2 regions of the Paenibacillus paludis genome follow, and region 1 is predicted to be linked to the other one. Evidence: riboswitches for the same ligand, from Rfam matches in the RefSeq annotation. Region 1 holds a riboswitch; the other holds the start of a gene.
What was found. A riboswitch is a leader RNA that binds a small molecule or an ion and turns the genes downstream of it on or off. The one in region 1 is predicted to bind glycine.
Positions count from the first base shown of each region.

Region 2: it holds a riboswitch for glycine, as region 1 does, so the genes downstream of both, gcvT (glycine cleavage system aminomethyltransferase GcvT) here and ACAN56_RS27705 (amino acid permease) in region 1, are expected to answer to the same signal.

Region 1 covers NZ_JBGJZP010000019.1:124,389-141,051, reverse strand. Annotated here, with positions in the region: gene pnuC (nicotinamide riboside transporter PnuC) at 1-99, shown strand, start outside; gene ACAN56_RS27710 (AAA family ATPase) at 96-1,106, shown strand; glycine riboswitch at 1,224-1,304, shown strand; gene ACAN56_RS27705 (amino acid permease) at 1,468-2,859, shown strand; gene ACAN56_RS27700 (VOC family protein) at 3,022-3,438, shown strand; gene ACAN56_RS27695 (phytase) at 3,592-4,995, shown strand; gene ACAN56_RS27690 (YdeI/OmpD-associated family protein) at 5,205-5,876, shown strand; gene ACAN56_RS27685 (MarR family winged helix-turn-helix transcriptional regulator) at 6,406-6,837, opposite strand; gene ACAN56_RS27680 (amidohydrolase family protein) at 7,018-8,304, shown strand; gene ACAN56_RS27675 (ABC transporter ATP-binding protein) at 8,472-9,185, shown strand; gene ACAN56_RS27670 (ABC transporter permease) at 9,178-10,776, shown strand; gene ACAN56_RS27665 (glycerol dehydrogenase) at 10,840-11,943, opposite strand; gene helD (RNA polymerase recycling motor HelD) at 12,320-14,740, shown strand; gene ACAN56_RS27655 (GyrI-like domain-containing protein) at 14,835-15,317, shown strand; gene ACAN56_RS27650 (EVE domain-containing protein) at 15,422-15,880, shown strand; gene ACAN56_RS27645 (response regulator transcription factor) at 16,041-16,625, shown strand.
Region 2 covers NZ_JBGJZP010000022.1:48,674-65,336, reverse strand. Annotated here, with positions in the region: gene uvrB (excinuclease ABC subunit UvrB) at 1-253, opposite strand, end outside; gene ACAN56_RS29300 (flagellar motor protein) at 435-1,220, shown strand; gene ACAN56_RS29295 (flagellar motor protein MotB) at 1,217-2,047, shown strand; gene ACAN56_RS29290 (hypothetical protein) at 2,117-2,752, shown strand; gene gcvH (glycine cleavage system protein GcvH) at 2,835-3,227, opposite strand; glycine riboswitch at 3,410-3,506, shown strand; gene gcvT (glycine cleavage system aminomethyltransferase GcvT) at 3,744-4,868, shown strand; gene gcvPA (aminomethyl-transferring glycine dehydrogenase subunit GcvPA) at 4,865-6,217, shown strand; gene gcvPB (aminomethyl-transferring glycine dehydrogenase subunit GcvPB) at 6,214-7,674, shown strand; gene ACAN56_RS29265 (LuxR C-terminal-related transcriptional regulator) at 7,774-8,580, opposite strand; gene ACAN56_RS29260 (ABC transporter ATP-binding protein) at 8,877-9,893, shown strand; gene ACAN56_RS29255 (ABC transporter permease) at 9,912-10,718, shown strand; gene ACAN56_RS29250 (ABC transporter permease) at 10,737-11,534, shown strand; gene ACAN56_RS29245 (hypothetical protein) at 11,668-12,069, opposite strand; gene ACAN56_RS29240 (efflux RND transporter permease subunit) at 12,479-15,484, opposite strand; gene ACAN56_RS29235 (L-rhamnose mutarotase) at 15,845-16,168, opposite strand; gene ACAN56_RS29230 (ABC transporter permease) at 16,468-16,663, opposite strand, start outside.

The sequences.
Region 1 (16,663 bases):
GAAGGCCTGCTGATGATCGTCATGTGGAGCGCGTATCTGGTTAACGCTGTATACGGCTACTACAATTGGAACAAGGGCGCTAGGGAGGTATCAGCATGAAGAGACTTGGCTTGACGCTCGGGAAGTTTGCCCCGCTGCATAAAGGGCATCAGTTCATGTTCGAGACGGCGCTGCAAGAGGTCGACGAACTAATTGTAGTGATCTATGAGACGACGGTGACCCCGATCCCGCTGCATATCCGGGCCAACTGGATTCGCAAGCTCTACCCGGCGGTGCGGCTGATTGAAGCCTGGGACGGTCCCGACGGGTATTCGAACGACCGGGAGCATGAGATAAGGGAGGAGCAATATATTCTGGAGTTACTGAAAGGCGAGCAAGTGACGCATTTCTACTCCAGCGAGTTTTACGGAGAGCACATGAGCATCGCTTTGGGCGCAGTAGACCGGCGGGTGGATGAAGCCCGCGGGCAGGTACCGGTTTCAGCTACTATGGTCCGTTCGGATCCTTACAAGTACCGGGAATATGTGAGCGATAGCGTATATCGGGATTTAATAACAAAAGTGGTTTTTGTGGGAGCGATGTCTACCGGCAAATCCACGATCACCGAAGCGTTGGCCCGGCGGTATCGCACAACCTATGCGAGCGAATACGGGCGCGATTATTGGACGGAGCATCAGGTGGACCGCCGAATTGGCTTGGAGGCGTTCGATGAAATTGCTGTCGGCCATATGGAGCGGGAAGAGCGGGCTTTACTGCAAGCGGATAAATATCTTTTTGTCGATACCAATGCGATCACCACTTATATGTTTGCCCTGGATTACCACGGCCGGGCCCCTGAACGCTTAACCCGGATCGCCCTGGAAAATGCACAGCGGTACGACCTTTTTTTCCTGTGCGACGACGATATTCCTTACGAGGATACATGGGACCGCAGCGGGAATCAGAAGCGGCATATTTTCCATAAGCAAATTATTGCAGATTTGAAGGAGCGGCGGATTCCCTATATCACACTTCGGGGAAGCCTGGAGGAACGAATGGGCAAGGTAGACGAAGTGCTGGCAACGTTCAAGCCCTATCATAATTATTTTGGCGAAGCACGGTGGTAACTAATGTTATTGACAAAACTTTTGACTATGATTAGTATTGAAAAATATTTAAAAGAAGTTATGATCCTATAATCAAATAATTTCTAAGCTATGAATGCTATGGATCACACTATAGCAGGAGCAGCTTCTGGAGAGACCGTGGGGATTCCCCGGCGCCGAAGGGTTCACAATCTCAGGCAAAAGGACAGAAGAGTACTGGATAATTCATTTGTTATTCTGATAAGCGTCAGAATAATGAATGTATTTTATTTAATATTCTTATGACCGTGAGATTGGAGCGCATCCAGTCTCTTTTTTTATTGTCATTTTTACTTGTTCATCATTTCACAAAGAATTATTAGATGTAGAGGGGGAGTTTCACATGGCACCACAAGAACTAAAGAGAGATTTAGAGAACCGGCATGTTCAGCTCATTGCAATTGGGGGGACCATCGGGACCGGATTGTTTTTAGGATCAGGTAAAGCTATACAACTCGCAGGACCATCCATCATCTTTGCTTATTTAATCGTGGGTATTGCCGTGTTTTTTGTTATGAGGGCCTTGGGAGAACTCCTGTTGTCAAAAGCCGGTTATCAATCTTTTACAGACATCGCTGAAGATTATCTTGGACCGCGGGCAGCATTTGTAACCGGATGGACCTATTGGTTTTGTTGGATCATGACGGCTATGGCGGATATTATAGCTGTTGGCGTATATGTACAATATTGGTTTGATATCCCGCAATGGATCCCTGCCGTCATTTGTTTGATCATTTTATTAGGACTCAATTTATTAACTGTAAAAAGTTTTGGCGAATTGGAGTTTTGGTTTGCATTAATCAAGGTAGTGACTATTCTGGCGTTGATTGTTATCGGGGCAATCCTGCTGGTGATTGGATTCAAAACAGCTAACGGAACGGTTACTGTCAGTAATATTTGGTCACATGGGGGGATATTCCCGAACGGGGTTTCAGGGTTCCTACTTTCCTTCCAAATGGTTGTGTTTGCCTTTGTCGGTGTAGAATTGGTGGGGGTATCGGCAGCCGAAACATCCAATCCAGAAAAAACCATCCCGTCGGCTATTAATAAAATCCCTTTAAGAATTCTATTTTTCTACGTGGGTGCCATTATCGCCTTGTTATGCATCAACGCATGGACGGAACTAAATCCGGCAGAAAGTCCTTTTGTTAAAACGTTTAGTTTGGTGGGGATACCGATTGCTGCTGGAATTATTAACTTTGTCGTATTAACTTCAGCCGCGTCTGCCTGTAACAGCGGAATGTTCTCAACAAGCCGGATTCTATATAATTTGAGCAGGAATGACCAGGCTCCAGCCAATTTTGCAAAGCTGAATAGAAATCATGTCCCAAGCAATGCTCTATTCATCTCCACGCTTGTGTTATCCGTGGGAGCTCTTTTGAGTAAGCTGATTCCGGAGACTGCTTTTGGAATCGTGACAACCATCAGTGCCATTTGTTTCATCTGGGTTTGGGGTATCGTTCTGATCTGCCATTTGCGGTATAAGAAAACAAAGCCGGAATTGCAGGCGAAGTCAAAATTCAAAGCCCCGTTCACCCCATTTATTAATTATGTAGTCTTAGCGTTGTTTGCAATCATACTCATTATTATGCTGTTTGCTGAAGAAACACGTCCGGCCTTATTATTGACGCCGTTATGGTTTATTTTATTATTTGTTTTGTATTCGACGAATCGGAGAAAGCGGGAAAGAAGCAGCAAAATAATCAGTACAGAATCACATCCCATGGATGCCTGACCCGATCATTCTTTTAATAGACAAAGGGGATTGCCTCAGGCCTTAGTTATTTTTTAGGCAAAAAAAATTGAAATTCTTCAATATCACCTTTCAAGTAGCAACTCCGGCAGTTATTCTTATAAATGAAAATGGACATAATTTTATTTATAAGGAGGAATAACTATGGCGGGGCAAATATGGATCAATCTACCAGTTAAAGATATCAACAAATCAAAAGATTTTTTCACGGAGATTGGATTTTCTTTGAATCAAGGACATGGAAGTGCTGATGATAAAGCTAGTCTAGTCATCGGAGACAAGAATGTTATTGTGATGCTTTTTACAGAATCCACGTTCGAAAGATTTACAGGAAATAATATTGCAGATACAACGAAAGGCACTGAAGTATTGTTTACAATTGGTGCAGATAGCAAGGAAGAAGTGGATGAAATGGTAACGAAGGTGGGAAAGGCTGGCGGTAGCATTTACGGCAAACCCCATGACCAGGGCTGGATGTATGGTGCAGGTTTTGCTGATTTGGATGGTCATCGCTGGAATGTGCTGTATATGGATATGAGCAAATTCCCTGCTGAGAAATAATAGTGGCAGTCTGGAACTATGAGATGCATTCAAATACTATCTTGAATTTACATTGTAAATTTAACAAAGGCCTAGTTGTCTGTTAATACTTCTTTTACACTCATCTTCTATAGTTAAGCAATTACTAACAATAGAGGGGAACATTGAACATCAATGAAAACATGGGAAACTGTACTATCTACGCTGCTCCTTGCAGGCGCTCTACTTCCTGCCGCAACAACTAACGCAGCATCCGCCTCAGACCTAAAAGGATATGAACCTCTGCGCAAGCACATGGATGGGATCGGAGCAACTATCACTTGGGATAGTGACGATAAGTCGGCACTGGTCAAGCTGAAGAACGGATTCGCAGGCACGTTCACGGCAGGCGATAAGGAATATCGTCTAGCGGGTAAAGCAGGCGAGCTTCCAGCGGAGGTCAAATTAGTCGATGGCACGATGTACATTCCTTCCAAGCTGCTTCAAGCTATTCTGGCGGAAAATGCAAAGTTTATCAATTCCGCTGATATCATCACTCCTTATTCCGTAACCGCCCAGGTAGAGACGGCAGCCGTTGAAGATGGTGAGGATGCAGCCGATGACCCGGCCATTTGGCTCGATTCTGCGAACCCGGCGAATTCCAAAATCATTGCCACGAACAAAGGCGGAGGCGTTCTCGTCTATGATTTGAACGGCAAAGAGCTTCAAAATTATAAAGTAGGAAAAATGAATAATATTGATATACGTTATGATTTTCAGCTTGGCGATAAAAAAGTAGATATTGTTGGCGCGACGAACCGTTCTACGAACACGGTTGATATTTTTGCCATGGACGGGGCAACCGGAAAGTTGACTGACATCGTAGCAGAGCCCATTAAAGCGAAGATGGAAGAGGTATACGGATTCAGCCTCTACCATAGCCTGAAATCGGATAAGTATTACGCTCTGGTTCTGGGTAAAGAAGGCGAATTTGAGCAATATGAGCTGGCTGACAACGGGAAGGGGAAAGTTTCAGGTAAGCTCGTTCGCGAGTTTAAGCTGGCTACGCAATCAGAAGGAATGGTAGCCGATGATGAGTATGGCATGATGTATATAGCGGAAGAGGATTACGCGATATACAAATATAATGCGGAGCCGGACAGCGGCACAAAACCTCTATCCACTGTCGATATTGCGGACGGACGCCGATTACAGGATGATATTGAAGGGTTGACACTCTATTATGGTGCTGACGGCAAAGGTTACTTAATCGCCTCCAGCCAAGGCAGTGACAGCTACGCGATATATGACCGTGAAGGCAATAACGCTTACCTTATTAGCTTCAATATCGCCGATGGCGCATTGACCGATGGCACCTCAGTAACTGATGGTATTGATGTACTCGGGTTCGGACTGGGCGAACAGTTCCCTTATGGCATTTTCATCGCACAGGATGATTCCAACATTAACAATGGCAAAGAGCTTAATCAAAACTTTAAAGTGGTAGCCTGGGATCAAATTGCTAAAGGTGCAAAGACTCCGCTTCTGATGGACAACAAAGTGGATCCTCGTAAACTTGTGGACCGCAGCGCGAAGTAATATTGGTTAACAGCTAACGTGCAAGTTTTAAAGCAAAGAACATTTTCTCACAAGTAGCCTCCTACCCCACTTTTCAGGGGTCTTGGGGGCTGTTTGATTTATTCAGCAAGGAAGTCATTTCCTTATGGAGCTACAAAAGCTGCCCGGCTTGCAAAAAGACAACGGTTATGCAACGCTAAATAAAGACAACATTTAACGGGGGTCCGTACATGGCTAAAACAATTGTAGAAAAGTTAAATATGCACAAATTCAATAAGGTTGCTGTATTGTACAGACCAGAGCATGACGACAGTTTAGCGGGATTAGCAGAGCATGACACTGAATTAACAGCCAGCAGTTATGATCTGATTTTTGCTTATGTGCTCAATATGGAATCGCTACAGGAGCTCGTCCACAAAGTGATTGATCACAACTATTTAAATAAAGGCGGCTATTTGTTCGCCGCTTATCCCAAAAAAGGGAATAAGGTTTATTCGGCCTACATTCACAGAGACAGTCTTTTTGAAGGGGTAGGAGCCGATGAGGACGGTTATATTGGAACGAGCAACCTGAAGTTTGCACGTATGGTGGGCTTAAATGAGGTGTTTACCGTTGTCGGATTCAAAGAGGAGGCGCGGAAGAACAAGGATGCATCTTCAAAGCCAAGTCAACGTGTGGACGATTACACCTCTATGATCCCTGCTGTGGAGCAAGATCTGACGGATAGTGCGGAGATACTGGCTTTTTACCAATCCCTTACACCCGGCTACCGAAAGGATTGGGCCCGTTATATATACAGCGCTGTACAAGAGGAGACTAGAGAAAAACGGCGGGCAGAAATGAAGAAGATTCTGGGTGAAGGGTATAAAAGCATCGATATTTATCGAAGAGACAGGCCGTAAATAGAACTTTCATCCGTGCGGACATAATAGAAGAAAAGCCACTTCGCATAAAGAGTGGCTTCTCTTCTTCATATACTGATATTGCTAGCTCATGCGTGTTACAACAGAGGTTCTTCCTTGCTGACTACGTTTGCTTTTTTTTCAATCATGATCTTCTTTTTCGTGGGCATAAATAATGTGATAAAAAACGCGGCAATGGATAGAATCATCATGAAGTAATAGGCGTCACTTGCCCCTAAAATTGATGTAAGGGATTTAAGGAGCTCAGCAGTAGTAGAAGGATTGTGCTGGATCACTGTAGCTGCATGGCTTGTAGCCTGCACTGTAAATCGTAATCACGACAGCCGTACCAATCGCCCCGGCAATTTGGCGGACGGTATTATTTACTGCTGTACCATGTGTGCCGAGTTGCTTGGGCAGCGCAAATTACCTTGATGCATAGAAGAAGGTTTTTGTAACCGGTTAGGTCCGCGTATAGCAAGAAGGTTCAGCTCAATAAAAAACCACTCACAGGAGTGGCGTTGTCTTGCTATAAAGTCTCTTTCACTTTGATTAATAACTTCAAGAAGGCTGCGCTTTCTTCTTCGGTAAGGCCCTGGGTAACACATCGTTCTACTTCCATGAATATATCGTGGAATTCCTCGACGAGGTCGGCCCCTTTTTGCAATAAATATATTTTTTTCTGCCGTTCATTATCTTCCGGAATCACCCGCTTGATATACCCTTTTTTCTCCAACCCCTGAAGCATGCTGGTGATGGTGGCTCCCTTACGGTTGAAACGCTCGGCCAAATCCTTCTGGATCACACCTTTGTCCTGATGCTCAAAAATATAGCCCATCATCTGCCCTTGCTGCGCATTCAGTCCCAGTTCCGATAATCTGACATTGGCCATACCTCTGATTTTCAATCCAATCTCCCGGATTAAATCGGAGTAGGGGGTAAGCAAAGCTTGCTTCGTCATCCTGTGCCTGACTCCCTCGCTATAGTTTGAATTCTAATTATAAGAACATCTTAATTTTCGGTCCCTAAATTGTCAAATTCAAATGGTTAGACTTCATTTAATTTTAAGATTGACAGTTAGAAATCTAACTGTTATATTTCAATCAATAACAAACGCTATTCCATTATAGGAGGTATCACAATGATTACAGCAATCACCAATGCGCGCATATTTGACGGCGAGAACGTGATCAGAGCCACGACGGTCCTGATTGAAGGCGAACGGATCCTATCGGTAGGCGGGGAAATACCGGCACATGCGATCACCATTGATGCGAAAGGAGGGACTTTACTGCCGGGTCTGATCGATGCCCACGTTCACACTTCCGTTGAGGGCCTGCGTGACGCACTGAAATTCGGTGTGACGACTGAACTGGAAATGATGGGCGGGTTTACGAAAAACGGCCGCGAGGCACAGCTCCAGGGGATTGAGGATATTGCCGACGTGCGGTCTGCCGGAATGGGGGTCACACCTCCTGGAGGGCATCCCGATGAACTTATGCCTGGGGATGGGGAAATCCCGGATTTTGTACTGAAGGAATTGGAGAAAATGAGCGAGGAAGATCGCAACGCTATGCTGGCTGCTCATGCCCATGATCACGATCACGGAGAAGCGGCTGCGGTATCGAACAGGGATGAGGCGCTGGTATTTGTGGGCGAACAAGTCAGGGAGGGAGCCGACTATATTAAGATTATGATTGAGGAAGGGACGGTACTGGCCGCCCCCGGCTTGCCTGTCTTAAGCCAAGATATTCTAAGTGCAGCCGTAGGGGAAGCGCACCGGTACGGCAAGATTGCAATTGCCCATGTATTGACTGCAGACTCCTCCCGGCAAGCCATCGAAGTTGGGGTGGATGGTTTGGCCCATTTATTCATCGACCGCCCGGACAATACTTCGGATCTGGTGAGAATGATCGCAGAGTCCGGTGCTTTCGTTACACCGTGTCTGGTCTTGAACTCTTCCATTATCGGTAACTCCGCAGCGGAATTGACCAAGGATCACCGTGTGAGTTCCAGGCTTAGTCCGGAATGGTTGGATACGCTGAATGCCAGCTTCCATACCTACCCGCAAGGCAGCATGGAAGACAACTACCGGAATGTGATGGATCTTCATCATGCAGGTGTAGACATCCTGGTGGGTACGGATGTCTCCGTGCCGGTTCCATCGCTTGGCGGGCTTGCCCATGGGGCCAGTGTACACCATGAAATGCAGCTATTGGTGGAAGCGGGATTCACGCCCGTAGAAGCTCTTCAGTCCGCTACTTCAAAAACAGCCCGCCGGTTCGGCCTGAACGACCGCGGGCGTATCATTCAGGGGGCAAGAGCAGACTTGGTCTTGGTCGACGGCGACCCGACCACGACTATTTCCGATACGTTATCCATCCGTGGAATATGGCTGCGCGGCATTCAGAAAGTAGAAGAAGTGTGAAACCACGCTGGCGCTTGATTTTTTAATAATGAGGAAGTCCATCCTAAGGGGGATGGGCTTTTTTTAATATCTATACAGACAAATGAACGTTCGGGCGGTGCTATTCGTACTATAGTTATTCTACGGGAAGAGCGTATGGGAAAAAACGCATTGAAAGGGTGAAGGGCATGCTTACAATCAAACATTTTACCAAAAGCTATAAGGGTGGTAAAAAGGCAGTAAATGACTTGAATTTGGTGGTGGAGCCAGGCGATATCTACGGCTTTATCGGACATAACGGTGCAGGTAAAACAACAACCATTCGGGCAGTAGTGGGCGTGCTTGATTTTGAAGAAGGGGATATTGAAATTGACGGTATCTCCATAAAAAAAGATCCGGTAGCGTGCAAGGCGAGGATTGCGTATATTCCGGATAACCCGGATTTGTATGATCATCTTACCGGCATTCAGTACTTGAATTTTATCGGTGATCTCTTTAGTGTATCCAAAGCGGATCGTGAGCAGCTTATTAAAAAATACAGCGATGCTTTTCAAATTACGGTCCATTTGGGTGATATGATTTCATCGTATTCCCATGGGATGAAGCAGAAGCTTGCGATTATCTCTGCACTTATTCATAAACCAAAGTTGTTGGTGTTAGACGAACCCTTTGTTGGCCTTGATCCAAAAGCCGCTCACATGCTAAAGACAATTATGGTAGAGCTGTGCAGCAACGGCAGTGCCATCTTCTTCTCAACGCATGTGCTGGATGTGGCAGAGAAGCTCTGCAATAAGATAGCGATCATAAAGGGGGGCCAATTGATAGCCCATGGCAAGACAGAAGAAGTAAAGGGCGAAAATAGCCTGGAAGCATTATTCATGGAGCTGATCGACAATGATTAATATCTGGAGATTAACGAAGCTGCAGTTGTTATCTTCATTTGGGTTGAATAAAGCTTTACATACAAAAGATGTTAAAGAAAGACGCAAATCGCTTTTACTCGCCTTTGGTATTTTTGTGGGAGTGCTCATGATAGCAGTAGTATCATTTGGATACAGCTTCATGTTGGCAGTGACTTTTGAACAAATGGGGCGAATGGATCTATTGCTGGCGATTATGATGGCTGTTACTTCTATTGTAGGGTTCTTCACCACGGTCTATAAGGCAAGCGGTGTATTATTCAGCTATAAGGACTACGATTTGGTGATGTCGCTGCCGATCAAGACGAGTCATGTTGTGGCAAGCCGTATTCTTCAGCTCTATGTGCTGAATTTGTTCTTTTCTTTGATGGTCATGCTGCCAGCAGGTGTGGTATATGCTATAAAAGTGAATCCGGGGACGTTATTTTATCTGTTTTTTCTAATGACCCTTTTATTTATCCCATTACTGCCGATTATTGCGGCAACGATTATTGGTTCATGCATCAGCTGGATCTCTTCCCGGTTTAAAGCGAGCAGGATGATCAGTCTTGTATTAACTTTTGCCATTGTGATTGCACTTATGGTCGGTTCATTTACGCTGAATGGAAACCAGCAGGCACTTGCTGATATGGGGACTGAGCTGGCCGATATGATATTTAAGCTGTATCCTCTTGCAGCGATGTATGTCGATGCGGTCTGCTCGTATCAGGTAGGCTCATTGTTATTATTTATTGCGTTATCCGTACTTTCATTTATTATATTTGCCACTGTGTTAAGTACAAGATATAAAGCGATTCATACAGGTCTAATGACCAGTCATGCAGGCAGCAAATATACCATGAAGCCGTTAGAAGCCTCCTCTCCATTTCGTGCACTGTATAAGAAGGAGTTGCGCCGATATTTTGGCTCTTCTGTTTATGTGCTGAACACAAGTATAGGCATGATTCTATTACTGGTGATGTCGGTTGCCTTATTGTTTGTCAGTTCGGAGAAGCTGGGGGAAATGATTGAAATTCCACAATTATCCCATTATCTGAGTACGCTGGCTCCCATCCTCCTATCCTTATTTGTAGTTTTAAGCTGCACAACGTCAAGTTCCATTTCGCTTGAAGGCAACAATTTATGGATACTAAAAAGTTCACCCGTATCGAAACAAGCGATATGGCTTAGCAAAGTTGCCGTGAATCTGACCATCACATTACCCGTCCTGAGTATTAGTAGTGTAATGCTTATGATATCGTTGCGCACGGGATGGATGGAAAGCTTATTATTGCTTGTTATCCCTTTGATCTATGCTTGTTATTCCGCGCTGATAGGCATTATTGTTAACCTGAAATTACCTAACCTGGAGTGGAAAAGCGAAGTTACGGTAATCAAACAGAGTGCAGCAGTTCTTGTATCTATGCTCATAGGGTTCATCAGTTTATTAGTTCCCTTGGGACTATCCCTTCTTCTGACGCAGGTAAATGCAAATCTCATCTTGTTAGGGGTTGGCATGATTATGATAGCGGCATGCCTAGCAATGTATAGATATATGCAGACAAAAGGGGAGCAGTTGTTTCAGCGGCTTTAAACAGCCAGCTGTCGGTTCCATCCCGGCAATTGGCTGCTTAGTGTTTCAATAGGTCTCCAGATTTTAATTATGGTAATATTCTGCCAATGCATTTGCCGCAATGATGGCCTGGTATACGTCATCAGGAGTTACGGGATGTGGCATATTGCCCATCGTGTCTCCTTCGGCACATGCATCTTCCGCCACTTTCCGCCATTCTTCCTCTCTAAACTGATCCAGACCGAGATCTTTTAATGTTAAGGGTAAGCCCACTTCTTTGATGAAGTTAATGACCGTTTCCACTTCTTCTTTGGGTGCACTTTCTAAAACAAGCTGTGTTAATAAACCAAACACTACTTTTTCGCCATGCTGTGCATGATGCAGCGATGGAACAGCGGTCATTCCGTTATGAATGGCATGAGCAGCGGCTAAACCGCCGGATTCAGCCCCCACACCACTTAAATAGATGGTGGCTTCAATTGTTTTTTCAACGGCAGGCGTGGAAACTTTATGATCAACGGCTATCTTCGCTTGAAGGCCATATTCCAGAACAGTGTCATAGCACATCTTGGCGATACCTAATCCGGCAAGCGAGGGTTTCAAATTGACCAGATTATCACCATTTTTCTGGTAGCAGGCGCGTGCTTCGAAATAGGTGGCGAGCGCATCTCCAATTCCAGCGACAAAAAAACGGGTTGGAGCACTTGCTAAAATATTTGTATCTGCCAAGACCACATCCGGATTGGTTGGCAGGAACAGATAGCGGTCAAACGAGCCGTCTGTTTTGTAGATGACAGAAAGTGCGGTGCAGGGGGCATCAGTTGAAGCGATGGTTGGGAAGATAACCACAGGCAAATGTACATAATAAGCGGTGGCTTTAGCGGTATCTAAGGTTTTCCCGCCGCCAATACCCACAATCACATTAGCGCCTGATTTTTTAACCGCTGCACAATGCCTATCGATTTCTTCCTGAGTAATTTGTAGATTAAATTTCACGAACTCACTCTGCTGTCCAGCTTCTTTAAAGGATTGCCCCGCTTCTTTCGCTGCACGATCCAGAATGAATTCATCACAAATTACATAAGCATGGTCACCATAAGTAGTGGTATACGTAGATAGTTCGTTTAATAAGTGGTGACCTACTATAAATTTCTTGGGGGACGTGACTGATTTTACCGATCGTTTCAATTTAACCACTCTCCTTGTTTTTAGAAATTATCTACTGCAGGTGAGCTGATTATGCATTCAATGATTGGGTTTGTTCCCTGAAAAAGAAAACAGCCCCTCAGATTGAGGAGCCTCCATAAGAATCATGTTAGGTTAAGTTGCGGGAATTTCAAGGACCCTGGCAATTAAAAACCCCGGCAAATCTGCCGGGGCTAATTATGTATAAATGGATGTTGTGCACACAGAAGCATTATGATATGATTGGAGAATTACTAATCATTTATTTTGAAAATAACATAATAATCCTATCTTATTTACAACTTAATCTTACCACACAGTAATACGGGTTGTCAAACTTTCATTTTACAAATTCGAATGAAGGAGTGTATGCAGGAAGATGATAAGTGCAGAGGATTGGAAGCAAGAACAGGAACGGCTGAAGCAGGTTATGGAAAAGCTGCAAGCGAGGATCAGCGAACTGGAGCCGGAAGTGGCCGGGCTGCATGACCAAGTGGTGGACATCCGCAAGCAATTTTGGGAAGAAGTGACTGTAAACACAAGCACTAGCGAAGATTTTGAAGAGACCTTCTACAGTATCAGGCAGCAAGAAGCTTTATTATCCGAACGGGAGCGAAGCCAGCGGTTACGCGCGCAGCAATGGAAAAACATGAAACGGCTGCTGTCCTCTCCCTACTTCGGACGCATCGATTTTCATGAGGATGGCTTGAACACTGCCGAGCAAGTCTACATCGGTGTGTCATCCTTCATTGACTCAGATGGCATGAGTTTTCTGGTGTACGACTGGCGTACTCCGATCGCTAGTATGTATTACGATTATTCACCGGGCGCGGCCGGATATGATACGCCGGGTGGAGCTATCGCTGGAACGATGCAGCTGAAGCGGCAGTATCAGATTCGCGGAGATCAACTGCAGAACGTATTCGACACGAGCTTAACGATTGGCGATGAATTGCTGCAGCAGGTGCTTGGCAAGGGTGCCGACAATCAGATGAAGAGCATCGTCGCGACGATCCAGAAGGAACAGAATGCCATTATCCGCGATGACAACAGCCGGATGCTCATCGTGCAGGGGGCGGCTGGCAGCGGGAAAACCTCGGCGGCCCTGCAGCGGGTGGCGTACCTGCTGTATAAACACCGCGAACGGCTGAGGGCTGACCAAATTGTCCTGTTCTCACCTAATCCGATGTTTAACAGTTATGTATCTACCGTTCTTCCTGAACTCGGTGAAGAGAACATGCAGCAGACGACCTTCCATGAATATCTCGATTACTGGCTTGGCAGGACGTTTCGTTTAGAGGATCCCTTTGACCAGATTGAATATGTGCTGGAAGAACAATCTGACCGCGGGTATGAAGCCCGGCTGAAAGGAATCCAATACAAGGCATCTGTGGACTTTCTTCAAGCGCTCCAGAAGTATGCGCAGGGGTTGGAGGGGAAGGGCATGCGATTCATAAGCATACGCTTCCGGGATCGCGATTTGATCACAGCAAAGCAAATGGAATCGAAATTTTACAGCTATGATTCTTCCATTCGCTTATCCAACCGCATCGCTTTGCTGCAGGAGTGGCTGCTGCGTGAACTTTCTCTGCTGGAGGACAAGGAACGTGAGGCGTTCTGGGTGCAGGAGGAGCTTGATTATCTTGACAACGATCAGTACGCCGATGCGTTTAATGAACTGCATAAAGACAGAGGTGTGTTTGACTTTGCCGAACAATATGAAGAAGCCCGTGAAATGCAGCGCGGCAAGCGCAGGCTGGACGAGGGCGATTTCGATTATGCTGAGCGGGAGGAAGCACTGCTGCGCCGGATGGTCGTGAAGGAGCAATTTAAACCGCTGAAGCGAAGTGTGAAGCGGATGTTGTTCATAGACATGATCCGGCTGTACATCCAGTTCTTTGAAGAAGAGAATGCTTTGGCGAAGATGACGAATGAAGCTGGAAATTCCCTGCTCTGGCCGGAAATCTGTCAGCAAACCAAGGAGAAGCTTAGCCGGTCCGAACTCTTCTATGAAGATGCGACACCGTACCTGTACCTGAAAGAACTCATCGAGGGCGTTCGGGTGAACACGGAGATCCGGCATGTATTCGTCGATGAGGGTCAGGATTATTCGATGTTTCAGTATGAGTTCCTCAAAAAAATGTTTCCCCGTGCCCGCATGACGGTGCTTGGCGATTTCGGTCAGGCTATCTTTGCTCAGGCCACAGAACTGCACGGCGAAGATTCACCGCTCATCGGATTGTATGGCGAATCTGAAACGAGCTTATTCCGTCTGGTTCGCAGTTACCGGTCAACGCGTGAGATTGTGGAATTCACGAAGTCTTTATTGCCTAACGCCAAGGAGATTGTAGCCTTTGAACGCAAGGGCAGAAAACCGCTCCTCTCTCAGATGGGCAGCGGCGGGCAGCGGGCCGCAAGAATAGCTGAGCATCTTGCGGCGCTTCAGGCGGAAGGCTTGGTCTCCATCGGGATCATCGCCAAGACAGCGGCCGAAAGCAAAGCTGCCTATGATCTCCTTACAGCTCAGGGCTGCCAGGGGTTGAAACTTGTGACGAAGAGTACGCCCAACTTTGAGAAGGGAACCCTGATCCTTCCCGTATATCTCGCCAAGGGCGTTGAATTCGATGCCGTTCTAATCTACGACGCATCTTCGCGGACGTATCATCTGGAGAGCGAGCGCAAGTTATTCTATACCGCATGCACGCGTGCTATGCACCGGCTTTTGCTCTACACAACGGGAGAGTGGACCCCATTCCTTCCAGCATCGGATAAGTCCTTGTATGAGGTAGAGCAAATCTAGTGATGAATACTAACCAAGGATCTCTCTTCATAAACATGACAGTCAGATGTCGAGTTTCTCCATGTATACTTTGGAGAAAGGAGAGGATTCAACCATGAACACTTATACGACCCACAAGCCCAAGCTGATCATTACTGGAGTGGCTGTACGTACAACAAACGCTGAAGAAACGGGACCGGACGGACGATTGCCACAACTTTGGGACACCTACTTTCAGAGCAATCTTGTTTCTGCCGCGGGGGTCAGAAATCCTCAATTCCTATACTCGTTGTATACGGATTATGAAAGCGACGTGAACGGAGCCTATACAGTTGTAATTGGACATGAAACAGATAATGAATTCGTCCAGGATGATAATAATCATGCGGTTGTAGAAATACCCGAAAGTAAGTACATCGTATTCACGGCAAAGAAGGGACCTATGTATGAAGTGGTGCCTGAGGCGTGGCGGGAGATATGGACCTATTTCAAGCAATCGCCGGAAGTGAGAACCTATACGGGCGATTTTGAGCTTTATGATTCCAGGAATTCGGATCCAGCAAACACAGAAGTGCAGATTTATATAGCCATTAAATAGCTGGATAGCATGTTAAAACGCTACTGACATAAAGCTGTCAGTAGCGTTTTTGTATACTTAGATCAATAGATGATGTAAACATGGAAGGGGATTGAGGTATGCAAATGGACGAAATAAGTCAACAAAGCCGCTTCTGGATTGGTGTCGTGTCTGCATCCCACGTGAAGCATGGAGAGCTGGGCGGCTTCGCGCAGTTCTGCCACGGCAAGTCAGCACCTTTGCGCAAGATGCAGGCAGGCGATTGGCTGATCTACTACTCCCCGCGTACAGATATGACGAACGGGGCACCACTCCAAGCGTTCACTGCTATCGGGGAAGTGGCTGATGATAACGTCTACAAATATCAGATGTCCGAATCGTTTGGGCCATTCCGCAGAAAGATCAGCTACATGCCGTGCCGGGAGGTACAGATTAGAGATCTTTTAGAACAGCTTAGCTTCACGCGGGGGGATCCCAAGTGGGGGTATTCCCTCCGCTTCGGTCATTTGGAGATCGGCCGAGAGGACTTTATGACGATTGCCAGTGCGATGTTGAGCAATGAGCAGATAGAAGGTTTTTTATAGCATCGAACGTACCCCTTAGTATCTTTGTGATGAAGAATTGACAGTCTGGAAAGCAATGCTATAATCAAATAAATAGAAAATAATGCAATTATTTTTTCTTTTTGGAACCTGCATCCAGACAAACTTCACTAATCACTGTTTGGAAAATGGGGGTAAAGAGATGGGAGAGCTCAAAGCGCCTTTCGTAACCAATGTAGAGGATATGAGTTGGATCAGGCGTACTTCTGACTGCTATTTTATCATCGATGAGACGGGGAAAGTCTTACAATGGAGTGCGGAGCTTGGTGCGCTGCTTGGTATTTCGGCCACACAAGCGGTCGGCAAGGCCTGCCGTTCCCTTGATCTCTTCAGTGATTCTACCGGGAACAGCCTCTGTAAAACCTGCCAGGTTCTAAGCGCTACAAAACATATGAACAATTGCAACGGATCACGCAGGGTATTTGTTCAACGTGGTTCGGTCCGGGTTCCTTTCCTGAAGAATATACGGGCCAGCAGCTACGATAAACGGTTAATCTGGGTGACCCTAGAACAGGCCGCGATTTTTTCCCTGATGGAAAAGCTGACTTCTCAAGAAAATAAAGTGCTGGACCTATTATCCAGAGGGCATACAACGCAGCAGATTGCTATAGAGCTACACATTTCTTATACTACGGTACGAACCCATATCCGTAATCTTTTGAGCAAGCTTGGGGTACACAACCAAAAGGAAGCCGTTTCTCTCTTTTTTGCCGAGCTGCTTAAATAATAATTAGTGAGTAATAGAAAAGGATCATCTCCCGGTTG
Region 2 (16,663 bases), on a different contig from region 1:
CTTTGAATTCACTCGCCAGCTGCGCAGCAAGCGTCTTGTTGTGCGCAATTACCAGCGTGGGGCGGTTTAACTTGGAAATCACTTGCGCGACGGTGAATGTCTTACCTGTACCCGTCGCTCCCAGCAGCGTCTGGTGCTTCTTGCCCTGCCGGATGCCGTCCAATAATTCCTCAATGGCATGAGGCTGATCGCCCTGGGGTGTGTATTCGGACTCCAGTTCAAAAGTCTTCGTACTGACGACAATATCGCTCATTTGCCCGTCTCCCCTCTATCGTCTAAAATATAGTAGTATAGTATAATTGTGGCCCTAAGTACTGGCTCTCCATACAATCCTGAAAAATATGGAAGATAAGAATACTTGTTCCCGTTTATTATACAGTGTTGCCTACATTCATGCAAACCATAATATATAGAAAAGTAAGGAGTCATAACCTATGGATATCACCGCAATTATCGGCCTCCTGGCTGGACTGGCCGCTATGATCGGCGGCTTCTTTTGGGAAGGCGGCAATCTCTCCGGATTGCTGCAGCCTAATGCTGCACTGATTGTCTTTGGCGGCACATTGGCCGCTGTTCTCATCAGCTTTCCCGCATCTAAACTGCGCCACATCCCTGCTGCTCTGCGCATGGCCTTCGGCAGGCATCCGGACCTGAGTGAGCAGAACGCGGAGGAACTGATCTCCATGGCCGCTATTACCCGGCGCGGCGGTGTGCTCCTGCTGGAGCAAAAAGCCGAAGAACATCCCAATCCCTTTACCCGTGAAGGATTGCTGCTGATCGTCGACGGCACAGATGCTAACGAGGTTCGCCAGATTCTGGAGCTGGACATGGATGCCAAAGAGTTGAAGTACAACGGCTACGCCAAAATTTTTGAGGCGGCCGGAGGCTACGCACCAACGATGGGGATTATCGGGACGGTCATGGGACTGATCCATGTACTCAGCAATCTGACCGACCCTTCCAATCTGGGAGCATCCATCGCAGTCGCTTTTACAGCGACGCTTTATGGTGTAGCCAGCGCTAATCTAATATTTTTACCCATTGCCTCCAAGATCAAATCCCGCAGCCAAACCGAGCTGGCTGGCATGGAGATGCTGCTGGTAGGCATTCTGGCCCTGCAGAACGGGGATCATCCGCAGCTGGTGCGCAAGAAGCTTAGCTCCTTCACTGCGGATTCTGAAGGAAGCCGTAAGCGTGAGTATGCAAGAGGGCTGCTATGAGGCAGAGAAACCGGCGTAAGCAGCACGCCGAAGGCCGGGAGAGCAATGACCGCTGGATGATCACTTATGCCGATCTCATTACACTTTTACTTATATTTTTCGTCATCATGTACGCCATGAGCAGTCTGGACGTGCAGAAATACAAGATTGTCACCGGTTCCCTTTCGGAAACGTTCAGGAGCGGCAACCCCGTGCTTGAAGGTGGCGATGGCATTCTGGAGAGCCAGCAAGAAACGGAAAACATCGGCTCAACAAACAATCAGGATAATGGAACAGGAAGCGAAGCTGCAGGCACAGCCAATGCCGGAGAGACGGCTCAGCCGCCTTCGTCACGTGAACTGGCTTTCAAGGAACAGGAAGCGAAGCTTGCCTCATTGATGGGCGTCATCACCAAATATGTTGAAGACAACAACCTCGGGGATCAGATCTTTGTTGCAGATAAACCACAGGGCATTGCCATTACGCTTAGCGACCGTTTCCTGTTCGATGCCGGCAAAGCCGAGCTGAAAGCACCTGCATTCCCTGCGCTCCGCCAGCTCTCAGGCCTGTTCCGCGGCATAGGCGCATCCATCAGCATTGAGGGGCATACCGACAATACCCCGGTGTCGGTTGGCTCACGCTATAACGACAACTGGGAGCTGTCAGGCGCGCGGGCACTCTCCATCCTGCGTTTCTTCCTCGACAATGAAGGACTGGATCCGGATACCTTCCAGTATGCCGGCTATGCCGATACCCGGCCCGCTGCCGACAATACTACGCTGCTTGGAAAACAGAAAAACCGCCGCGTCGAGCTAATCGTGCTGCGGCAGCTTCAAGACGAAGAATAATTCCGCCTATCAGCCCAGAACAGCAGATGATGAAAGGTTACATTTGCTTCTTAAGGAGTCTTAATAGGTATGGAAACTCTAAACGGAACATCACCTGATCCCACCCGATTTCTAAAAAATCTGCGTCTGCTAGTTTCGCTATTGGTTACCGCGTTTCTCCAGGGAATCATTACGTTCTTCGTTGGGGGCATGGCTTCTTTCCTTTTACTCTCGTCGTACTCCCTTTTCTGGGGCGAACAAGCCAATGTGTATCCGCTAAGCAAGCTGATTCAAATCGCCGTTCGTTTTTTGCTTGCGGGCGGCGCTTTTGCCTTGCCCTGGCTGGGAGTCTGGTGGATGCTCTACGGTCTGGCCGACAACGGACGCATCCGCTGCTTTTTTCTGCACCTGTTTTTCGCTTATGCGCCGCTTGTGGTTATCTTTTTGCAGCTTGATCCCGTGTATTACCCGGACACAATGATCCCCAGCTCAGCCGGTGAGATGACCTTTTTTGTCTGCATGGCCATGGCAGCTGTCCTGCTGTATCCCTTTTACTCTATCGGCGTTTACTACTTTGTGCTCAGACCGGCTGCACCCCCTCGCAAAATCTGCAGATTTATCCTTTTATGCTGTTTATTCGTCCTGATTAGCCTTGCACTGCTGCCCCTCTTGTGGCGGATGGCTCCACATTTTTATCCGGGACTTGCAGATTTTCCAAGCCGCTGAAAGCGCAAAAAGACAGACTTCTCACATTAGTGCAGCTAATGCGCGAAATCCGTCTTTAATAATTTTTTTATAAAACCAATTGCTATTCCCCAACCCGTTCACGGTAAGCGGCTGCGTCCAGCAGTCCCGATACGGCGTCGGCATACTCGCCTTCGATCTCCAGTTCAAAAATCCAGCCCCCGCTGTACGGCTGATCGTTAATCAGCTCCGGGCTGTTCTCCAGTGCATCGTTAATCTTGGTCACCGTTCCCGATACCGGTGAATATAATTCGGAAACCGTCTTCACGGATTCAATGCTGCCCACGCTGTCCCCGGCAGAAATAGCCGATCCAACTTCAGGAAATTCCACAAATACGATATCGCCTAGTAAATGCTGGGCATGATCCGTAATCCCAACACGTATTAAACGTCCTTCGCCCTGCTGCGCCCATTCATGCTCCTCGCTGTACAGCAGGTTATCTAGCACTTCACTCATTTCAAGCCGCCTCATTTCCGAATTGGAGTTGTAAATTTAGTTATAGACTAAGTTATCGTCCTGCTCAATGTCAATATAACTGACAGGAAATTTAAATTTGTCATCTTTTTGACGTTTTTTTGTTGACAGTGCACCTCCATACCCGGTTTAATGGAGACAGCAGAAAATTATACGGTTTGCGAATGATGGCATAGGGAGAGACCGTCTCTTGAAGACGGCGCCGAAGGAGTAAGCCCTCTACGGGGTGAATCTCTCAGGCAAAAGGACCTTTGCCGGACGCATCTCTGGAGAGCATCAGGCCCTGCTATTGCAGCGTACTGGTCACCAACGGGGAAACCTGCCGGGTTCACAGCAGGGTAACTCTCAGGTACAAAGGACAGAGCGGAAGTCTATATGCGTGTGCGCATATTTGGCTTCCGCCTGTCCTTTTTTTTAATGGGCAGAAACGGACTCCGTCCCTGCCGGCAAAGGAAATCCCGTTAGGCTTGCATGTAATCAGACCAAGGGAGTGAGCACATGAACGCTTTGAAAAAAACGCCTTTTTATGACCTTTATTCTGCTTATGCGGAGTCCAGATGCATTGACTTCGGCGGCTGGGAGCTGCCGGTGCAGTTTACAGGAATCGTCAAGGAGCATGAGGCCGTCCGCGGGCAAGCCGGACTGTTCGATGTGTCGCATATGGGTGAATTCATGGTTAGCGGCAGCGGCTCCGAAGCCTTCCTGCAAAAAATGACGACCAATGATGTCAGCAAGCTGGCAGACGGTGGAGCGCAGTACACGCTGCTTCTATATCCAAACGGCGGTGTTGTCGATGATTTGCTCGTATACCGCCTCGGCGAAGAGCGTTACATGCTTGTCGTGAACGCCTCCAACATCGACAAGGACTTTCAGTGGCTGCAGGAGCATCTCACCGCAGAATTCAGCGGCGTCAGCCTGAGCAATATCTCGGATGAGACTCTTCTGCTCGCCCTGCAGGGCCCGCTGGCTGAGGCCATCCTCTCCAAAGTTACAGCGGCTCCCATTGCTGAGCTGAAGCCTTTCCACTTCATCGAGAACGCCGAGGTATGCGGCGTGAACGTTCTGCTCTCCCGCACCGGATATACCGGCGAGGACGGATTCGAGCTCTACGCGCCGCCGGATACGGCGGCTGCGCTGTGGAACGGCCTGCTGGAAGCGGGTGCTCCGCACGGCCTGACACCGGCCGGTCTTGGCGCACGCGACACGCTGCGCTTTGAAGCCAAGCTGCCGCTGTACGGCCAGGAGCTGTCGGCGGATATTACGCCGCTGGAAGCAGGCGTGCAGTTCTTCGTGAAGCTGGACAAAGAAGATTTCATCGGCCGTGATGCGCTGGTGAAGCAGAAGGCTGACGGTCTGCCCCGCCGCCTCGTCGGTCTGGAAATGATCGACCGCGGCATTCCGCGTTCCCACTACCCTGTATACGGAAATGGAGTAAAGATCGGTGAAGTGACCACCGGCACCCAGTCACCGACACTCAAACGCAATCTCGGACTTGCGCTGCTGGATGCAGCTTACAGTGAAATAGGCACAGAGGTAAACGTAGAGATCCGCGGCAAGCAGCTCAAGGCTGTCGTGGTCAAAGCGCCATTCTACAAAAAGAGCCAGGGAGTGAAGCCGCAATGAAGCACCGTTATCTGCCAATGACTGAACAAGACCGCCACGAAATGATGGAAGCAGTCGGAATTCAGTCCATGGAGGAGCTGTTCTCCGATATCCCCGAGGCCGTCCGTTATCAGGGAACTATGCCGATGTCGGAGGCGCTGGATGAATACGCCTTGCTGCGCCATATGAAAGAGCTGGCCGACAAAAATGCCAATTTCGATACCCACGCCAGCTTCCTCGGCGCCGGCCTGTATGACCATCATATCCCGGTTGTCATCAATCATGTCATCTCCCGTTCGGAATTCTATACTGCTTATACCCCTTACCAGCCGGAAATCAGCCAAGGCGAGCTGCAGGCGATCTTTGAATTCCAGTCCTACATTTGTGAGCTGACCGGCATGAAGGTGGCCAACGCCAGCATGTACGATGGCGCTACGGCTTTCTCGGAAGCGGCAGTACTTGCAGCTGGTGCCACCAAACGCAAAAAGCTGATTGTCTCCCGCACCGTGCATCCGGAGGCCCGCCAGGTGCTGCGCACTTCGGCAGGGGCCTGGGGCCTCGATGTCGTAGAGATTGACTATAAAGACGGTGTAACCGACCAAGCGAAGCTTGCCGCAGCCATCGACGGCGACACGGCGGCTGTCCTGGTGCAGTCACCGAACTTCTTCGGCGCGATAGAAGATCTCGGTGCCATCGAGCCGCTGATTCACGGCGTCAAAGGCCTGTTCATTGTCAGCGCCAACCCGCTGGCGCTCGGCGTTCTGGAAACGCCTGGCAAGCTCGGCGCCGACATCGTCGTCGGTGACGCGCAGCCGCTGGGCATTCCGGCTTCGCTGGGCGGACCAACCTGCGGATTCTTCACCGTAGCGGAGCATCTGATGCGCCGCATGCCGGGCCGGATTGTCGGCCAGACCGTTGACCGGAACGGCAAACGCGGCTTCGTGCTGACGCTGCAGGCCCGCGAGCAGCATATCCGCCGTGAAAAAGCCACTTCGAACATTTGCTCCAACCAGGCGCTGCTGGCGCTATGCGCTTCCGTCTATTTGTCCGTGATGGGCAAAGAAGGCATGCGCGAGGTTGGCGAGCTGAACATCCGCAAGAGCCACTATGCCGCCGGCAAACTCGGCGAAATTAACGGTGCTGCGCCTGCGTTCTCAGCTCCTTACTTTAACGAATTCGTCCTGAAGCTTCCCGAAGGAAGTGAAGTGAGCGGGATTAATTCCAAGCTCATAAAAGAAGGTTATCTCGGCGGTTACGATCTGGGCCGTGATTATCCGGAGCTTGCCGGACATATGCTGGTTGCCGTCACGGAGAAAAGAAGCAAAACCGAAATTGACCAATTCGCCAGCGCACTGGAGGGCTGTTTATGAAACCGGAACAAAGTCTGATCTTCGAGCTTAGCCGTCCCGGCCGCTCGGCCTACTCCCTGCCGCAGTGTGATGTTCCGCAGGATGAGAACCTTGATGCGCTGATCCCTGCAGGACTTCTGCGCAGCGAACCGGTCGTGCTGCCGGAAGTATCCGAAGTGGATGTCATCCGCCACTACACCGCGCTGTCCCGGCGCAACTTCGGCGTCGACAACGGATTCTATCCGCTCGGCTCCTGCACGATGAAATACAATCCGAAGATCAACGAAGATGTTGCCCGCTTCCCGGGACTGGCCAAGATTCATCCTTACCAGCCGGAAGAAAGCATTCAGGGTGCCCTGGAACTGATGTACACCCTGCAAAATGATCTTTCCGCTTTGACCGGCATGGATGCCGTCTCCCTGCAGCCTGCCGCAGGCGCACATGGTGAATGGACTGGCCTGATGATGATCCGCGCCTACCATGAGAGCCGCGGCGAGACCCGCACGAAGGTGATTGTGCCGGACTCCTCGCATGGCACCAACCCGGCCAGCGCCGCAGCAGCCGGACTCGATACGGTGACGATTCCTTCCAATAATAAAGGAATGGTTGATCTTGAAGCGCTGAAGGCAGCTGTCGGCAGCGATACCGCTGCGCTGATGCTGACCAACCCCAGCACACTCGGCCTGTTCGAAACGCAGATTGTGGAGATTGCTGCAATTGTACATGAAGCGGGCGGACTGCTCTATTACGATGGAGCCAACTCCAATGCCATTATGGGCATTACCCGTCCCGGCGATATGGGCTTCGATGTGGTGCATTTGAATCTGCACAAGACGATGAGCACCCCGCACGGCGGCGGCGGCCCGGGAGCCGGACCTGTCGGCGTGAAGGCGAAGCTGATTCCTTTTCTTCCGCAGCCTACGGTGGTCAAGAATGAAGATGACAGCTTCTCGCTGAACTATGGCGGCCCGGAATCCATCGGGCGGGTCAAGGCCTTTTACGGCAACTTTGGAATTCTCGTCCGTGCCTATGCCTATATCCGTACCTACGGGCCGGACGGCCTGCGCGAGGTTTCCGAGAACGCCGTGCTGAATGCCAACTATATGATGCACCGGCTGGCGCCGTATTTTGAAATTCCGTATCCGGGTGTCTGCAAGCACGAGTTTGTGATGTCCGGCAAGAACCTGAAGCAATACGGCGTGCGCACGCTGGACGTAGCCAAACGCCTGCTCGACTTCGGCTACCACCCGCCAACGGTCTACTTCCCGCTGACTGTGGAAGAGTGCATGATGATTGAGCCGACCGAAACCGAAAGCAAGGAAACGCTTGATGGCTTCATCGAAACGATGATTCAAATCGTCAAGGAAGCCCAGGAGACTCCGGAAATCGTCATTAATGCTCCGCACACTACGGAGATCAGCCGTCTGGATGAAACGCAGGCCGCACGCAAGCCAGTACTGAATTGCTCTTGCGGTTAAAGCTGATTATCCCTAAACCGGCCCTATAAGAATTGAATAAGAGCCGGCCCTGGATACCAATTATCGCGGGCCGGCTCTTTTTATATGTATAAAAATCTGTTAATGCGCAAGCTTTTTGGTGAACTGCCACCGGTCATTTACACGCATTTTACTGTAGATGTTCTTGACCATGTTACGCACTGTGCCTTCGCTGATCCCCAGCTCGTTGGCAATGTGCAGCGCACTTTTCTCCATGAGCCATAACCGGGACACATCTTGTTCGCGCGCAGTCAGTCTAAATTCCTGAAAACTGGCCTCCAGCCGGTACTGCTGCATCTCCGGGTGCTGCTCCATCCACTTCTCCGAAATGTTCTCAGCCACCTGCTGCACGAAGGGGATGGCAAATTCAATCTGTTCATTTTTATTGAAGGAAATATCCACATAACCATACACTTTGCCATCCCTCTGCAGCGGAGCACATACGCAATTCCATCCTTTAAATACAATATTGGAATGTTCCTCGCCTCTCACTACACCTATACAGTTCATTTCCATAGCCAACGAGACCGCATTTAAACCAGAATATTGCCCTTCTAGGCTGACACCGACACCCATACCGGCCTGAAGCATATCCGCTTGAAGATCCGGAGAGGAAGATACCAGCTCCAGGATGACGCCCTCCTTGCCAGTTAAGAACACAACATAAGGAATGGAGATAAAATGGCTGATTTTTTTCATTTCGTTGCGGATGGAAGCAATCATTGCTGTATGATAAATACGGTCTTTGCATTTTTCATTCGAAGAAACCGCTGTCAATTCAGCAGGTATTGCTCCTTCTTGTTTGGCGACTGGCTGGAATGATTTAAGCTGCTCCTCTTTCAAGTCCCCGGGCAGGCACCAGACTCTCGTCTTGTCAAAGATACTCAAATAGCTCCACCTCCATTTTTACCATAATCTATTATAATCGATTTTAGAAAAACGTATTATAACATAAATCAGAGAATTAAGAGCATGCATCATTAGATTGTCTATCTATTATGGACAGATAAAGCTCCACTATAAATCCGCATGTTCATCAGACAGAGGTTTTTTTGCAGGATTCGTCATAATCTAATAAAAAAATTATTCTTTCGATTTATTGTGATAGTTTTCGACATTACAGCAATGCTATATTAACGGAACACGCCTTTTTATAGAATATCAACACTGAAGGAGGATGACCCTTGAGTATTATTGAAGCTAAAGGACTGAGCAAGTCGTTTATGCAGGCGGTGAAGGAGCCCGGCCTCAAAGGCGCGGTCAAGCATCTGCTGATCCCCAGGCATATTGAGAAGATGGCGGTGCAGTCGCTGGACCTTAGCATCGAGGCAGGTGAGACGGTGGCCTATGTCGGGCCGAACGGTGCAGGCAAGTCCACCACGATCAAAATGCTGACCGGCATACTGATGCCTACCGCGGGCAGTATTTCTGTAAACGGTATCAACCCGTACCGGAAAAGAATGGAGAATGCCGCCCAGATCGGAGCGGTGTTCGGGCAGCGCACGCAGCTGTGGTGGGATATTCCGATTGTGGAGTCCTTTTCCCTGCTGAAGGATATTTATCAGATCCCCGATGCTGTGTACAAGACCAACTTGGAGATGTTTATTGAGATGCTGGGTATGCGTGAATTCATTCACTTATCCGCCCGGAAGCTCTCCCTCGGCCAGCGTATGCGAGCGGATCTGGCTGCTGCTTTATTACATAACCCGCCGATTGTGTATCTGGATGAACCGACGATTGGCCTCGACGTCTCCGTGAAGCAGAAGATCCGCGAATTCATCAAAAAGATCAACCAGGAGCAACAGACTACAGTTATGCTGACCACCCACGATCTGGGTGATATTGAGGACCTGTGCAAACGGCTGATTATCATCGACCACGGCTCCATTATCTATGACGGCAGCTTAAGTGAAGTCAAATCCCGTTTCGCCAGAAACCGGGTGATCTTCTTCCAGGTAGGCTCGCCATTGCCCGAGCTGTACCAGCAGCTCTCACAGACTCCGGGAATGAAGCTGGACTTGCAGAATGATCAGGAGTTCTCTGTATCTTTTGACCGTTATGAATATACCGCCAGCGAAGTGGTCAGCCGGGTGATGAAACATGGCGAGGTGATTGACTTCCGGATGGAGGATGCCAATATTGAGCAAGTCATCAAAGCCGTATACGACGGAAATCTGAACCTGAACGAAACCGGTGCATAAGGAGGAGCGAACGCAGTCATGCCTGTACCCAATCTTAAGAAATACAGAAGTATTGCCAACCGGTCCTTGCAAAATGTTCTCGCTTACCGGACTTCTTACGTGATCACCTTTCTGGCCAATTCGATCAATCTGCTGGCGATCTACTTTTTATGGCAGGGCATTTATAGCGGCCGCGATATCGTAGGCGGGTATTCGTGGGACCAGATGAAAACCTACTTGCTCGTTACCTTTCTGGCCAACTCTGTGTTGTCCTGGTATTCCGAAACATCTATTTCCGGCAAAATCCTCGACGGGAGCGTTGCCGTAGATTTGCTTAAGCCCATCGATTTTCAAAGTGCAAGATTTGCGGAAACCTTGGGCTCCAGCCTGCTTGAGGGAGGAATGAGCACGGTGTTGCTCGTCCTGTTCGCCACCTTCCTGACCGGTGTAACCTTCCCGCAGTCGGCGCTGGTCTATCTGCTGTTCGCAGTCAGTCTGCTCGGAGCGATCCTCGTAAAGTTCGGCGTTGTCTATCTTGCGGCATTATTATGCTTCTGGTCGACCGGCTCCATGGGTATTGTCTGGACAAGAATCGCACTGACCAACCTGCTATCCGGAGCGCTGGTACCCTTGGCCTTTTTCCCGGATTGGCTGGAAAAGCTCGCATTGTTCCTGCCTTTTCAAAGCATTATTCACACACCGACGATGATCTTTCTGGAACAGGCGGACACTTGGGAGAGCGTCAGGCTGATCGGCCTGCAATTCTTCTGGGGGATTGCACTCTGGATTGCCGGAAAATGCATGTGGAACTGGGCAGTACGTCAGGTAACGATTCATGGAGGTTAGGCGGAAGGAGAGCGAAGCATGAAGTTATCACGCATGTTCTATCTATACAAAAGGCTCTACATACAGCAGTTAAAAGCCATCATGGAATATAATAAGGATTTCTATATCCTAATGTGTTCAGCTGCCTTAACACAGGTGCTGGGATTCGTCTTCCTCTGGGTCATCTATGACCGGATTCCCGACATCAACGGCTGGCAGTTCTGGGAAGTCACCTTTATGTACGCGATGATCTTTCTGACCGAAGGCATTGCCTCCCTGTTCTTCGAGGGGACCTGGCGTATGGGCAGATTGGTCAACATGGGAGAAATGGACCGTTATCTGCTGCGGCCGGTGCCTGTCGTGCTTCAGGTGTTCTGTACCGGCATCGGCATTAACGGCCTCGGAAATCTGCTGATCGGCGGCGTTATTGTCTGGCAATCACTGGTCCACACCCATCTCCACTGGACCTTTGGCAAAATCATAATTATTGTCCTGCTCCTTGTGACAGCAGTAGTTATCCGCGTGTCGATCAATCTGGCCGGCAATTCGGCAGCCTTCTGGATCCGTAATGCCGGCAATGCCTTTCCCTTGATGGTCCATAATTTGGCCGACCTGGCCAAATATCCAATCACGCTGTTCCCGCAGGCTGTCCGCATATTCATCTCCACTGTGCTTCCATATGCGTTTATCAGCTTTTATCCGGCGACTTATATCTTCAGCAAAAGCGAATGGTTCGGCTGGTGGATGCTGGCGCCCGTGGTCGCGATAGGAAGTGCAGCCGCAGCCTATGGCATATTCCGCTTCGGACTGTCGCGGTATGAAAGCACGGGGAACTGAGCCGCAAAGAGCGGACTGATTATAAAAGAACAGAGTGAAAATACTAAAAACCCCACTTGTCCATTGGGCAGGTGGGGTTTTGCGTTTATATGAAAATAGTAATTATGATTACGGAAAAATCAATCCATAATTATTAATAGTTAAAGGAAAATGTTCCTGGGAAACTGCTAGATACGTAAATTTTGTGATAGCCCCATAATTGTCTGCTTACAGAACCTTGATAAGTGATTTGACCAAGGCCTATGTCGATATAAGAACCATTTTGGTCGATAGCATACACTGTGTAAACACCTCCAGGTACGCCATAAACATTAACAGTAGTAGTACCGCCGAAATAATAATACGTAGTAGGATCCCCTACATTTCCATAAGCTAATGCCAGCGGTGTAACAACTCCGCTCGCTGCCTGAACTTCCTGTGCCGCAGGAGCAGCAGCAGGAGTAACGGCTTCATCGGCGAACGCAGCCGGTACAGATCCTAAGAGCATGGCCATAGTAGAAAGTGCGGCAATTGCTGACTTTTGAATTTTTTTCACAATTAAACATCTCCTTTTAGTAATTGAGTTGGAATGAATCCTTCACTATATCCTTGCTACTTACAAGAACACTACTAAACCGGGCGATAAAAATTGTGTAGCGAAAAGAACAACTTCCCCCCTCGCCTATTAATTTATTACAAAATTAATCATACATATATTCCCATGGAAAAACAAGTATTTTATATATGAAAATGTGTTAAAACTATATTTTTACACAAAAAATCATATTATTTTACATAATTCAGCAGGAAATTTTGTTTTTATATGAATATTATTGATTGTAAATATTTTATATGGATAAATGAAATAGTCTTAGCCTATGAACTCCACATTCCGTAATGGAAGTGTGGAACACATGCTAAGACTTTAATTGTCACTGATACAAGCCTTCCCTGCCTTTTTCGGCCTATGCTGCAACCGCAGATTTTGCCGCCTTTTTACGTTCCTTGGCAGATTTGCGGAAGTACAGCAGCTCGTAGATGGCCGGCACGACCAGCAGCGTCAGCAGAGTGGCTGCGGTTAATCCGCCGATTACTACGATGGCCAGACTCTGCGAGACAATGCTGCCCTGCTCGGAATGTCCGAAGAGCAGCGGTAACATGGCGCAGACAGTGGCAATCGCCGTCATTAGAATCGGGCGCATCCGTGTGCCGGTTGCTTCGAGAATGGACTCGCGGATCGACATATGCGCTTCATTCTGCTTGATGCGGTCGATCAGCACCACCGCATTGGTGACCACGATGCCAATCAGCATCAATGCACCGAACAACGCGGTGAAGTCGGGCGTTACCCCGGATATGATCAGGGCGACAATCGCTCCGATGGCTGCAAGCGGCAACGAGAACATAATTGCCAGTGGTGCACGCAGCGTCTTAAAGGTGAGCACCATAATCAGGTACACTAGGCCGATTGAGATCAGCGCCGTCATTCCAAGGTCACCGAAGTCCCCGGCCTGGTCTGCCGATGCTCCGCCTGCGAACAGAGTTACGCCGTCCGGCAGCGTTATGCCGTCTGTCTGCTTTTTAATATCGGCACCGATGGCCGATACCTTCTTCGGATCCACTTCTGCGGTAATCCGCACATAAGGCTTGCCGTCCTTATGGTACAGCATGGCTGGCTGATCCGTGACCTCAAGGGCTGCCACTTGCGACAATGGCTGCGGACCAGCGGCGGTCATGATGGTCATATTCTTCAGGTCTTCCTGTGATTCCGCCTGAATGACAGGTTCAAGGATGACACCGGCCGGGGAACCGTCCAGTTGGATCTGTCCCAGCGGAACCGGATTGAGCATCGCCCCCAGCTGCATGGAGATTTCCTGGGCGTTAGCTTCAGCAGGATTCACCTTGAAGGCAAATACCGGCTTGGTATCCTCCATGTTGCTGCTGACCTTTTGCACACCTTCTATATTCTTCACCTTGGCGGCGACCTCTTCAGCAATTGTATTGATAGCTGCGACATCATTGCCGACAATATCGACATATTCACTGGTGGAGCTTGAGCCCATCATGCTGGCTTCATTTGCGGTCAGCGTTGCCCCCGTATAGGAAGCCTGAAGACTGCGGACTTGATCCAAAAATACCTGAGCATCCGTTCCTTCTTTGATCATTACTGTATAATCCACCTGGGTCAGCGAGTTAACACTGCCCCATTTCGCCGAATCGGCACTGTTCCCGGATTGCATGATGACCGTCTGGGCCTGCGGCTGGTTCATCAGCTCCTGCTCCAGCAACTTGCCATTCTTCAACACCTCCGCGACCGGAACATCATTCGGATATACCAGTTGAACGGATACATTGCTGGCATCGCTAGCATCCAGAGCGGCCTTCGGCATGGCGATATAAGCGCCAATAGAGCCGACCAACAGCACTAGACCCAGGCTCAGCGTGAGCCATTTGCGCTGCAGATTCCAATCGAGAAAACGGGTGAACCATCCGGCGGGCTCATGTTCCTTCAGGGAAGAACCGCGCAGCAGCCAGGAGCTTAGCAGCGGAACGACGGTCAGCGCCACAACAAGCGAAGTCAGCAAGGAGTAAGTTACCGTCAAGGCGAACGGAAGCAAGAAAGCTTGCAGTCCGCCGCGCAGCAGCCCCATCGGCAGGAATACCGCCACCGTAGCAAGCGTTGAGCTGGTTATGGCTCTGGCCACCTCGCGGGTTGCGCTGATCACCATATCACGGGACAAGGGTTCCTTCTGCATACGCCGGTAGATGTTCTCAATGACCACGATGCTGTCATCCACCAGCCGTCCGACAGCAACGGCAACCCCGCCCAAGGTAACGATATTCAGGGTAATTCCCGATACCTTAAGCAGGTAAAGGGTAACCGCCAGGGACAGCGGAATGGATATCGCCGTGATCAGCGTAGCCCGGATGTTGCGCAGGAACAGCAGGATTACGATTGTGGCAAACAACGCACCGAGCAGGACTTCACGCATCATGCTGTTGACGGAGGTGACCACCATATCAGAGGTGCTGAAAATGACGGAGGCCTCGGTATTTTTAATTCTGTCATTGATATCGTCTGCAGCGCTGCGCACCTTATCGCCGACATCCACTGCATTGGCATTCGCTTCCTTGGTAATTACGACGAACAGCACATCTTTACCATTGGAGCGGCTGACGCTCTCCTGGTCTATCTTGGCCTCAACAGCGGCAATATCCTGCAGCTTTGCTCCAGCCCCGACCGGCAGCTGCTTCAAGGTATCTATACTGTCTATCGAAGAGATTACATTCACATTCCCCGTCTGGCCGCCGATCGTCTGCTCGCCGATGGAGGCGGAAACATTGCGCCCCTGAAGCAGCCCCAATACCTGCGCAGTGGTTACCCCTTTTGCGGCCATCGCCTTCGGATCAAGCTTCACTCTAACTTGAGGGGCTGTCTTGCCATACAAAGCTACGCTGGCTACCCCTTCGATCTTCTGCAGCTCAGGGATGATGGTATTCTCGGCAATCTCAAGGTTATCCTTGGTGAGCCCATCATCGAACGACAGCGTAAGCTGGGAGACAGGAATCATTGAGGTGTTCAGCTGAATGATGAACGGGTCCATCACACCTTCGGGAAACTGCAGCGTACCCACAGCTTTCTCGACTTCCTGCGCCGCCTCCTTCATATCAGACTTGCCGTCAAAATATATGTCCACCTTGGCATATCCGTCTCCGGAGGTAGACATTTGTTCGGTCTTGCCTTTCACCTGAGAGGTCGCCGCCTCTATCGGCTTGGTAACCGAGGTTTCCATCGAATGCGCATCCTGTCCGGGTCCAAGCACTGTAACCGTGATCTGTGGATTATCGGCCTCCGGCATGAATTCCATCGGCAGCGAGGTGTAGCTCATTATCCCCACCACCAGTGCCATAACAACTAGAAGACCTACCGCCCCCTTATTGCCAAACGACCATTTCGTTAACCATGTCATTCTTTTTTCCCCTTCCACTCCATTATTGATTGCTCTCTTTAAGACTGATCCCTTATGTATCAAGCATTGCTTTCCTGCTTTAGTGTAGTAGCTTTTGGCCGAAGTCAAAACCGCCCAACGAAGGGTTTCGCGCTCAGTCCCGAGGCGGAGGTGATCCCATTCCCGGGATTGAACCCCTCCAGATAAGCCAAAGCCCGGCCGAAGCAACACAATATAAACCTAAAATAATCCACTCGCTCTGCCTCAAACCGCCAGTACAATCTTTCCATAAAAAAACAAAAAGAAGCCTATATGGACAGGCCTCTTCAAATTCAAACATATATTCGGTTGATCAAGAAAATGTTTATATGAGCAACCGTACTATTTCAAATAAAATACCTCGCGGAGCGGTTCCATCGGTGTTTCTTCGTTAAAATCAAAGGAGCCCTCAACCATTTTAGAGGTAATGGCGTTCCACCGGTTGCAGGCATCGCTCTGGGCAATGTAGGCAAAAGCCGCCTCTTTGTCATCACATTCAAAGCAGTAGAAGAACTGATTGCCGTTCTGGAAGATCGAATAATTGCTGATTCCCGCTTTGCTGTGCTCCTCAAGAATTTCCGGCCAAGGGTTCAGGTGCATCTGCACGTATTCCTCCAGGTACTCTTCCTTCACCTTCCAGGTCCAAGCCAACTTGTTGCTGCTCATCTTCCCGACCTCCTAAAAGTTTTGTTAGCATTACTTCATTGAGCCCACTTCGTACAAAACTCACATCGAAAGCATACACTTAAGTTTTGTTAGCATTACTTCATTGAGCCCACTTCGGATAAAACTTGCTTCGCAAGATTTAATGATACCGCTTCCAACATAACTTTAGCAACTTTTTTTATGGGGAATATTGGGTAATCAAAGGATTCTTTAGAACGAAAAGCCTTTATCCCCCGCCAGCAGCAGTCCCTCTTCTGCTGCTGTGAGAAATAAAGGCTTTGTGTTACAGTTCATTCTTCCTACGCGTTGATCCCCGCTTCATTAGGGCGAAGAATCGCGGAGCCGATGGCCAGCAGAATAACAGCCATCAGGCCCAGAATGGCAAAGGGCAGCCACAGCTCATCCCAGCCTCCACCGGCTGCGGCGATGTCCACCGCTTGAATTGCCCATTTCTGCGGCATGAAGTTGGCCGCCTTCTGCATGTAATCCGGCATG